One region of the Paenibacillus sp. E194 genome, then DNA from elsewhere that is predicted to be linked to it. Evidence: riboswitches for the same ligand, from Rfam matches in the RefSeq annotation. Region 1 holds a riboswitch; the other holds the start of a gene.
The links. Region 1 has a riboswitch for cobalamin ahead of metE (5-methyltetrahydropteroyltriglutamate--homocysteine S-methyltransferase). Riboswitches for the same ligand answer to the same signal wherever they lie in the genome.

Region 1 (5,466 bases):
ATGTGCTTGTCTTTCTCTTCAAATATTTCGTACGTGTAATGGGACATATAGAACTTCTGATCCGATTCTCCACCTAAATAACGGCGCAGGCGTTTCAAATCAATGCTTTGATCCCCTAGGAGCAGGGTCGTTCGTTTAATCTCTTTTGGCATATCCTTCTCATATTGAAGCACCGCTCTGCGGACATCTTCTAACGTTACATGCACCGCTTCAAGAGCTGCCTTAGCGTTTTTCTTATCCCGTTTGAACCATTGTGTGAACCAACGCATATCAGATCCCACCTTTCTGCCTCCGTGTGATAAGGAAGATGGAAGCAGGAATCATGTATCCGCTTACATCTCTATTATAACATAATTTTCATTAATCGACATGTTTGGTTGTCCCGGTATTCCTTTAACATATGAATAACCAATGTTCATCTCATTCACTCACGCGCAGAAAAAGAAAAATGTCGATTTACCATATATTACGTATTTCAAATTTGAAGGTTTCACGGTATAAAAAAAGACCATCTCTGCATGGCAGTCGCGATGACTGCGAGAGACGGCCTTTCCCTATGATAATGAAGAAATATTGAAGTCTATGTGCGCGCGATGAAAACTAGCGAGGATCAGTTCTTATGCTTCAGTCGATACTGCCGCTTCATGGCGTGCGCGAGCAAGCTTCGTTGCTTCTACCATGTTGCGCAGTGCAGCTACCGTCTCCGGCTCGCGGCGCGTCTTCAGACCACAGTCTGGGTTAATCCAGAACGTCTCAACCGGCAGCACACGAAGCGCCTGCTCGATAATCCGATCAATCTCTTCTACAGCAGGCACACGTGGACTGTGAATATCATATACACCCAGACCAATGCCAAGCTCATAGCTCTGCTCCTCCAGCGTAGCAATCATATCGCCGCCGCTGCGTGCCGTTTCGAGCGAGATCACGTCAGCATCCATCTTGCGGATCGTATCGACCATGTCGGAGAAGTCGCAATAGCACATATGCGTGTGTACTTGCGTCTCAGGCGCTGCTCCGCATGTTGCAAGCCGGAAAGCAAGCACTGCCCAATCCGTATAATAGACAGCATCCTCCGCCTTAAGCGGCATCCCTTCCTTCACCGCAGGCTCATCGACCTGGATCATGCCAATACCTGCAGTCTCCAGTGCTGCAATCTCTTGGCGAAGCGCGTACGCCAGCTGGAATGCCGCCTGCTCGCGAGGAATGTCGTCACGTACGAACGACCAGTTCAAGATCGTTACCGGGCCCGTAAGCATCCCCTTAACCGGCTGAGACGTCAAGGACTGCGCAAATGCCGTTTCCTTCACCGTCATCGGCTCTGTGAACGCCACATCTCCGTACAGAACCGGTGGTTTTACACAGCGCGAGCCATAGGATTGAACCCAGCCGAACTTCGTGAATGCGAACCCGTCCAGCTTCTCGCCAAAGTATTCGACCATGTCCGTGCGTTCGAATTCACCATGTACCAGCACGTCAATGCCGATCTCTTCCTGAATGCGAATCCAGCGTGTCATTTCTTCTTCCAAATAGGTTTCATACGTCTTCGCATCCCATTCTCCCTTGCGGAAGCGAAGGCGTGCGCGCCGGATATCCGCAGTTTGCGGCATACTGCCAATCGTTGTGGTCGGCAGCAGCGGCAGCGATGGCCAGCGCTTGCGCTGAAGCTCCTTGCGTTCCTCGAATGGAAGACGTTCAATTCCTTTTTCCTTCTCTGCACGAAGCAGTACTTCCAACGCTTGAACGACTTGCGGACGCTGTCTTGACGGTTCCGTCCGCCATGCTTGAACACGAGCACCGCTCTCTACTAATGCTGCGCGCGTCTCTTCACTCGGGGTTGAGAAGTGACGAGCAAGTAGGGCAGTCTCCTCCAGCTTCTCATCCGCGAACGCCAATGCCTCGCGCACTGGTGCGGACAGCTCAGTTTCCCGCTCCGACGTGAGTGGTACATGAAGCAGGCTGCATGATGGCTGAATAATCCAGCGTTCCTTCGGTACAATCTCTTCCACAGACTCCAGCCATACTGCAGCAGCCGCCAAGTCCGTACGCCAAATATTGCGGCCATCAATAATCCCGACAGCAAGCTGCTTCTGCGCAGGGAAACCGAATTGACGAAGCGCTGCTTCATTTCTCCCTCTATCATGAACAAAGTCTAATCCGAGCGTATCCACCGGAAGAGACACGAACGCTTCGTAGTCGGACACCGCATCGAAGTAGGTCTGAACCCATAATGATAAGCTTGGTGCTGCCTTGCGCAATTCGGCATAGACTTCCTTCACAGCAGTCCAATGCTCGCTTGGCACTTCCAGCACGAATGCAGGTTCATCCAATTGCACAGCCTGCACACCTTCACGCTCCAACTCGCTAAGCAACTGTCCGTATACCCCTACGAATTGGCGAAGAACATTCAGGCGCTCTTCCGGTTTAATCCCTTTAATAAAGCGGACATACGTATAGGGTCCGATGATGACTGGCTTACCTTCAATGCCATGAATCTGCTTCGCTTGGCGATAGGCTTGCAGCGGGCGATTGACCGTCAATTGCGGCGCCTTGCCTTCCCATTCCGGCACAATGTAGTGATAGTTCGTATTAAACCACTTCGTCATCTCGCAAGCTACCGCATCCTGTGTACCACGAGCCAAGGCGAACAGCAAATCTGCGTTCACTTCTCCACCGTCATATGCAAACCGTGACGGAATCAATCCGAATGTGGCCGTCATATCAAGCACATGATCATACCAGGAGTAATCATTTACTGGAATCAGGTCAATGCCAGCGTCCTGCATCGTCTTCAGCCGAACATCATTGATGCGTGCCAATTCTTCTTCCAGCTGCTGAACAGAACTGTTCCCAGCCCAATATTGCTCCAATGCCTTCTTCCATTCCCGGTCGTATCCGATCCGAGGGTAACCTGCTGTGCTTGTCTTGATTGAATGAACTGTCATCATACTGCCCCTCTCCATGAGTCATTTTGCCGTACGGGATTTAATTGGACAATTTCTATCGCTTAACACGGAATTGAGATTGCAGTTGAACGCTCTACCCCACCATATGTGACTTTATCACTCAGACTTCAGAAATTTCACTGCATCCCAATATGCAAAAAAGACATTCCTGTCCAACAACAGAAATGTCTCGTAAACGTCCATGAAGTCATAGTGGAATAGATCGATCCTTCCGGCTCATTAGCAGACTACCCTCATGCTAAGAGGAATCGAAAACCGATATCCATGCTTACGAACACTTCCCTATCTCCCGTAGGTACGAACAGTGTTGTCAAAACAGGCAGGTCTCCTGGCTTCAGCTTCATTGGCCTTTGCAGCCTTCCCGATCGATTACGACCAGTGGCTCTCTCGCAATACCTCAACTGTCACAGTGGCGGGACCGCGCCGGATTTCCAACCGGCTTCCCTATTAAGCTTCGACGTTACCCGAAGCACCTGTTTCCTCATATTCAATTGCATTGAAAGTCGCTGTCACGCTTCCCCCAATTGAGAACGATTATATATCTAACCAGAACGAATGACAAGGATTTTTTCTCATCTCTAACCAAAATAAACAAATACCGAAGCTGTCACCTTATCTTCATGAAACTCCGATTCACTAAGCGTCTATCCATGCACAATAGGCGAGCCTCTCGGCTCGCCTATTGATGATTACGGGTTGATGCGCTAGATGACCATTCCTTCATGCAGAAAGACAATATCTTCACCTTTCTCATCTAGCGTCAATTCACGATTATCCAAGAACCATACATCATTTTGCTCCATAAAGAACGTAATGCCGTTCACAACTTCCGTCACTGCTGGATATTGCGGACTGTCTTTCATGATGCCGAATGAATAAGGTCCTGAAGCACTGAATCCGCTATAGCGGACGAATATGCGTACTGAGTCTCCTGCTGTGAATCCCCAATCAGCCAAAAAACGCTCGACTGCCTTCGCTGTAACGCGTAATTGCATGTTCAGACCTCCTTAATCATACCTTTCATCCGATTTGATCATACCATGTGGCTGCCACTTTTGTTAACACCAAAGTTGACAGTTCGTCAATGATCCGCATCATCATTACCGCATATTACGTTCGGCGATAGGATTATATGCTACCTTCTGTTTAGGAACATCACGATCTCTACCAAGAAATTCTGCAGGTTACAGCTTGATGCGTTGAAGCCGCAGCGCATTCAGTACAACGGATACCGAGCTGAAGGCCATAGCCGCTCCTGCAAGCCATGGGGCAAGCAATCCGATTGCTGCAATCGGGATGCCTATCGTATTGTATACGAGTGCCCAGAACAAGTTCTGCTTAATGTTACGCATTGTACGGCGGCTCATCTCCATCGCATCCGCAATGCCGTTCAAGTCGCCACGCATTAAGGTTACGCCTGCCGTCTCCATTGCTACATCCGTACCTGTACCGATCGCGAACCCAATGTCCGCTGCTGCCAGAGCTGGCGCATCATTAATTCCATCGCCTACCATGGCGACAACACTGCCTCTCTGCTGCAGCTCGCGCACATGCTGTGCCTTCTGTTCAGGTAGCACCTCTGCAAATACATCATCAATCCCTACTTGTGACGCGATGGCTCTGGCTGTGCGTGTGTTGTCTCCTGTCATCATGACAACGCGTATCCCCATTTGATGCAGCCGCTCGATAGCCTTCTTCGAGGAAGCCTTCACTTGATCGGCAACGGCAACTATGCCTTTCCAACTGCCATCAACCGCGATAAGCATTGCCGTCTTGCCTGCCTGCTCCATGTCTTGCAATGCTTCCTCCGCATCGCTGCTTGCTACCCCGTTCTTCTCCATCCATCTGCGTGTGCCGACAATGATCTGATGCCCATTCACCTCAGCCGCTATTCCATATCCAGGTTCAGCTCGGAATGAATCCGGTTCGACCGTGCTGATTCCTTGCTCCGACAATCCCTTCACAATCGCCTGTGCCAATGGATGCTCGGATTGCTTCTCTGCAGATGCCAGTAAGGTCAAGAGTTCTGTCTTCTCGTCTTCATTCCCATCATGCAATACAACATCTGTAAGCGAAGGAGCCCCTTCTGTTACGGTTCCTGTCTTGTCGAGCACAACTGTCTGCACCCGATAGGCGCCTTCTAGATGCTCGCCGCCTCGGAATAGTACACCATATTCCGCAGCACGTCCGGTTCCCGCCATAATCGACGTTGGCGTTGCCAAGCCGAGCGCACACGGGCAAGCGATTACGAGTACGGCAATGGTACGAGACAAGGCTACACCGAAGTTGCCTGGTTCAACAGCGAAATACCAAATTAAGAATACAAGCACCGCAATCCCAACGACTATCGGCACGAAGATGCCTGATATTTTATCAGCGATCCGCTGAATCGGAGCCTTGGAGCCCTGCGCCTCCTCAACGATTTTAATAATTTGCGAGAGCGCCGTCTCGGAGCCGACCTGGGTCGCTTTCATCGTAAATGCCCCCTGCGCATTCACGGTAG
Region 2 (5,466 bases), on a different contig from region 1:
TTTGCGTCCGCGTGACAGCATACAAGCTGTGGAGGACACAAGGCTGCGAGAATATGACTTCGGTATGTGGGAAGGGTTAACCTACAATGACTTGAAGGAAGATCCACAGTATCGAAGATGGCTTGACGACTCGTCAGCCATCCAGCCGCCGCGCGGGGAACCGTGGCAGTCCTTCTGTACGCGAACGGCGCATGTATGGTGGGAAGTGCTGCGCAATGCGCGTGATTCCTTCATCAGCAGCGGAAATCACATGGAACGGCAAGAGTGCGCTATCCGTCGTCGGCCGTACCATTCTTCGCCGCTGCCACGTGGTCGCGTGCTGCGCAGCAAGACAAGCCGGATGCAGAGACAGTCATATGGAAGCGGGCCTACCCCGCGGCCGGATGTTGTCATCGTCACACACGGTGGCGTCGTTCGTCGCTTATATACGCTGGCTTTCCCACGGAAGTCATTCTGGGAAGCCGCTGCGCCAATCGGTGGCGGTGTTATGATTACGGCGAAGCGATGTGCCCGCAAATGGAAGTTCTTGCGAGCAGAACGGCTTCCAAGCAGATGATGTCGTTTGTGTGTCAAAAGCAGGCTCATTGGAGACGCGCAATGATGTAATCTATTGCAACGCAGGGGCTTTTCCCCTATAATCAATTATCGAGTTTAGCACTTGGATGACGAAATGTATTCCATATTGAATAATCGTGATACTTCAGGTCCTTGGGTATGTATGCGGTACGGATTAATACGCGTTGCTCGGTAAGAGACACCGATGTATTATATGGCCGATGCATATTCGAGGTTAATAGGGAAGCCGGTGTGAACCCGGCGCGGTCCCGCCACTGTGAATGGAGTGTTGCGCTCATGATGCCACTGTCGAATTCGTTAGTGTGTGCTGTATGTACCGCTATGGATGGGAAGGCGAGCTGCAACGTATTCTCCTAAGTCAGGAAACCTGCCTGAAGATGGACGAGCTGTATCCTTCGCGGAGAGGATCACGTCATTGGCGTAATGCATCAGGCAACATGGCAGCGCAGCTGCTTGCTTCCTGCTTCTAGGTGTCTGTTGAATATTGCGATAGATGACTTTGTGTTCCCCCGGATCGAAGGATCGGGGGTTTTTCTGTATTTGGAAATGATTTCACATCCTGCAGGCACTTCGCTTGTACAAGGTAAACTGCAGTTCAATGCAATTGCACAGCACGAATGTATATCACAAATTCAGTCACAGGATGATTTACAGCTCAGGTATATGCAAGTGCTCATTGACAACTGATACCGAATAGGGAGTGTACATACATGCTGACGGCAAATGCAGCTTGCAGTGCATTTTCGTTCGCATGGCGAAGGATGGAACCGCTTCACACCTGCACGGGTAGTACATGGTTAGAGACTAGGAAGAATGACGCGAGGGAGAGATTCTGACATGAACAAATGGCTGAACAAATCGGTTGCGGCGCTATTGGCGCTAATGCTTACAGTAGGACTTGCTGCTTGCGGCAATAAAGATGCGGCTAAGCCTGCTGAGAATACAGCACAGCAAGAGTCCAATGGCAATGGGGCTACAGAACAACCGAAGCAGGATGATCTAAAAACGACGTATCCACTGACTGTTAAGGATGCGACGGGTGAGGAATTCACATTCGACAAAGCGCCAGAACGTATTATATCCGTGTCTCCAGCTGAGACAGAGTCCTTGTTCGCGCTTGGATTGGATACACAAATCGTTGGGGTGTCTGATTTTGACGACTATCCAGAGGCAGCGAAGTCCAAAGAGAAAATGGGCGGCATTACGAAGCCGAATGAAGAGGCAATCATTAAAGCTAAGCCGGACATCGTATTCACAGGTATCTCCATGAAGGAGCCCGTCGTGAAGAAGTTCCGTGAACTGGGCATTAAAATATTCAAGGTTGAGCCAAAAACGTACGACGATGTGATTAAGAACATTGAATTGTATGGTCAAATTACGGATCAGCAAGCTAAGGCGAAGACGATTGTTGACAACATGAAACAAGTACGTGAAGATGTGAAGTCGGCCGTTCAAAGTGCGGAGAAGAAAAAGGTGTATATTGAATTCTCCCCAGGCTGGACAGTAGGCAGCGGCGAGTTCATGAACGAGCTGATTGAACTGGCAGGCGGCACGAACGTTGCAGCTGATTCAACTGGCTGGATTCAAATTAACGAAGAGAACATTATTAAATCCAATCCGGATGTAATCATGTTCACGCAAGGTGTAGTGGACTCCGAGACGAACAAATCCTTGGAAGAAATTATTCGTGGACGCAGCGGTTGGAACAACATCAATGCAATTAAGAACAATCAAGTAATCGGTGTGGATCAGAACCTGATCAGCCGTCCGGGACCTCGTGTAGCTGACGGATTGAAGGCAGTTGCGAAGGCGGTTCATCCGGACTTGGTGAAATAATCATCGTGGAGAAATCGATGAATAAAATGGGTTGGTATGGAGGAGCGGGTATTGCGCTTCTCCTTTTGTCCGTTGTAGGATGCCTTGCTGTAGGCTCAGTGAAAATGCCAATGGGGGAAATTGCTCAAATTCTGCTTCATCATATTCCAGGGCTGGATCAGTTCATAGCGGTCACATGGGATGATGCTTCCGCACAAATTATGATGAAAGTACGCTTTCCACGAGTTCTATTGGCAATGCTCGTAGGGGCGGCGCTTGGGGTCGCAGGTACTGCATTTCAAGGTGTGCTGCGCAACCCGTTGGCTGATCCGTATACGTTAGGGGTATCTTCAGGAGCTTCTGTTGGAGCCGCATTCCTTATTTTCTTCGGTCTGCAGTATTCGCTGTTCGGCGAATGGACGATTCCTATCGTTGCATTCGCAACAGGGGTAGCGACCTTGATGTTCGTTATTAGGCTGGCCAGTGAGCAGGGGAAGATCCCGATCGAGACACTGATCTTATCCGGGGTCGTGATGCAGGCCTTTCTTGGCTCCGTTGTCTCTTTTCTTGTAGCAATGACAAATCAGACGATAAATGAAATTTTGTTTTGGGTGATGGGCAGCTTGGCGATGCGAGGCTGGTCTTATACAGTAGTGCTTGCTCCTTATTTGGCAATCGGCATTGTTATTCTTATTGCATATGCAAGACCGCTTAATTTACTTGCATTAGGTGAGCGACAGGCCTCGCATCTCGGACTTCATGTAGAGCGGACAAAATGGGTAGTGCTGCTGACGGCAACGATGATTACGGCAGCTGCCGTATCTGTCTCCGGCGTCATCGGCTTTGTCGGATTAGTCGTTCCGCATCTGCTGCGCTTAATTGTGGGCCCTGATTATCGATATTTGATACCGCTCTCAGCAATTGGGGGAGCGATATATGTGATGTGGGCAGATACGATTGCCCGTACGGCATTTGCACCGACGGAAATCCCGCTTGGGGTTGTAACCGCGTTTCTAGGTGCGCCATTCTTCGCCTACTTGCTTATGCGCAATAAGCGAGCGAAACGGGGGAAATGGTCATGACACAGCGAAGAGAACATCTTCCGAAAGCAAATCTGGATCATGCAGAGAGCAGCAACTTTGCCATTCACATGGAGAAGGGCAGCATCATTGAGGTTCAAGGACTGAGCAAGCATTATGGTGAGAAGCATGTACTGCAAGATGTGGATTTCGCTGTGAAGTCTGGAGAGTGGGTTGGAATCATCGGTCCGAATGGCAGTGGCAAGTCCACGCTTCTGTCCTTGTTGTCAGGAGTGGATCGACCGACTTCCGGCTCTATACAGCTTGCTGGTCAAATGCTGGGTACCTATAAGCGTAGGGCACTATCTCAGATGATGGCAGTGCTGCAGCAGGAAGCGCTTCCGCCACTTGGATTTACGGTGCGCGAAGTGGTTGAGATGGGACGTTTTCCATTTCAATCATGGCTTGGATCAGAATCTGAGGATAGTGGAGAGATTGTAGACCGGATTATGGAGAAGCTGCAACTGACGGAGCTGGCTGACTATCCGCTTGATCGGATTAGCGGCGGGCAGCGCCAACGAACGGCATTGGCCAAGTTAATGGTGCAATCCCCCTCTGTTGTACTGCTGGATGAGCCGACGACGTATTTGGACATTCATTATCAGGTACAATTTATGGATATTGTTCGGGAGTGGCAGCAGGATTGCGGGTTGACGGTCGTATCCGTGCTCCATGATTTGAATTTGGCTTCTTTATATTGCGATAGGCTTGTTGTCATTCATGGTGGCGGCATTGCTGCTCAAGGCACACCTGAGCAGATCATGACTACGGAGCTGCTGTCACGTATTTTTGCCACAGAGACGACGGTTGTGCCGCATCCCGATACGGGCCGCCCTCAGATTCTTATTCGACCGAAGCTAGGGTTATAGACGGCCCTGGACAGCATAAATTGCTGTCATTTTGCAATAACGCAATTTATAGCATTCCGATTGAAAATCGATAACGATGAATACAGTGGATGTTGCATGGAACAAGAGTGGAATGAGCAGACACAGAACGAACCGCTATCTGTGTATGGATCTATGAACACAACTAAGAACTGAAAACAATCATTTGCACATTTAAGAACAGAATTAAGAACTGAATACAACTATGTGCACATCTATGAACACAAGCTTGTACACATGAAAATCAATTTGACAACGGAGATGAGCAGCATGAATGAACGATTGAATCAACTGATCGCACAAATTAAGCCCTTGGATGAGCAGGCAATCCAATCTGCCATTGAGCATCAAAATCAATTGACGAAGCCGCCGGGTAGCTTGGGAGTACTCGAGCAGGTTGCGATTCAAGTTGCAGGTATTACAGGAGAGATTAAACCTCAATTCGAGAAGAAGGCCGTTATTGTCATGGCTGGCGATCATGGGGTATGTGAGGAAGGTGTTAGCGCATTCCCATCCGAAGTGACGCCGCAGATGGTGTATAACTTCCTCCGTGGCGGAGCTGCGGTCAATGTTCTGTCGCGCGAAGCTGGTGCAGACGTGGTATGTGTCGACATCGGTGTCAATGCAGACTTGGACGATCCGAAGCTTGTATCGCGCAAGGTGCGCAAAGGAACGGCGAATATGGCGAAGGGGCCTGCTATGTCGCGAGAGGAAGCAATCTCTGCGATTCTAGTAGGTGTTGATATTGTGGAGCAGTACGTTCGCGAAGGATACCGCCTGTTCTCGACAGGGGAGATGGGCATTGGAAATACAACGGCGAGCGCGGCGATGCTGTGTGCATTTACTGGAATGGAGCCTGAAGAGGCAGTAGGCCATGGGACAGGCATCGGCGACGCGCAGTGGAAGCATAAATGCAATGTGGTACGGCAAGCGCTTGAAATCAATGCACCGAATCGTGAGGATGCATTGGATGTACTGGCGAAGGTAGGCGGGCTGGAAATTGCCGGTCTTACGGGTGTTATTCTAGCTGCGGCGGCGAATCAGGTTCCGGTTGTGATAGACGGGTTTATCTCTAGTGCCGCTGCTCTGGCTGCTGTAGGATTAGCTCC

Region 2: linked by a shared signal. The riboswitch ahead of AZ66_RS12040 (ABC transporter substrate-binding protein) and the one ahead of metE (5-methyltetrahydropteroyltriglutamate--homocysteine S-methyltransferase) in region 1 are both predicted to bind cobalamin.

What each region holds. Positions count from the first base shown of each region.
Region 1 covers NZ_JMDX01000290.1:294-5,759, forward strand. Annotated here, with positions in the region: gene AZ66_RS25365 (DUF3939 domain-containing protein) at 1-269, opposite strand, end outside; gene metE (5-methyltetrahydropteroyltriglutamate--homocysteine S-methyltransferase) at 618-2,942, opposite strand; cobalamin riboswitch at 3,265-3,455, opposite strand; gene AZ66_RS25375 (HesB/YadR/YfhF family protein) at 3,668-3,958, opposite strand; partial or broken gene AZ66_RS25380 (copper-translocating P-type ATPase) at 4,148-5,466, opposite strand, start outside.
Region 2 covers NZ_JMDX01000069.1:19,099-24,564, reverse strand. Annotated here, with positions in the region: gene AZ66_RS12050 (histidine phosphatase family protein) at 1-556, shown strand, start outside; cobalamin riboswitch at 754-965, shown strand; gene AZ66_RS12040 (ABC transporter substrate-binding protein) at 1,414-2,412, shown strand; gene AZ66_RS12035 (FecCD family ABC transporter permease) at 2,430-3,473, shown strand; gene AZ66_RS12030 (ABC transporter ATP-binding protein) at 3,470-4,339, shown strand; gene cobT (nicotinate-nucleotide--dimethylbenzimidazole phosphoribosyltransferase) at 4,628-5,466, shown strand, end outside.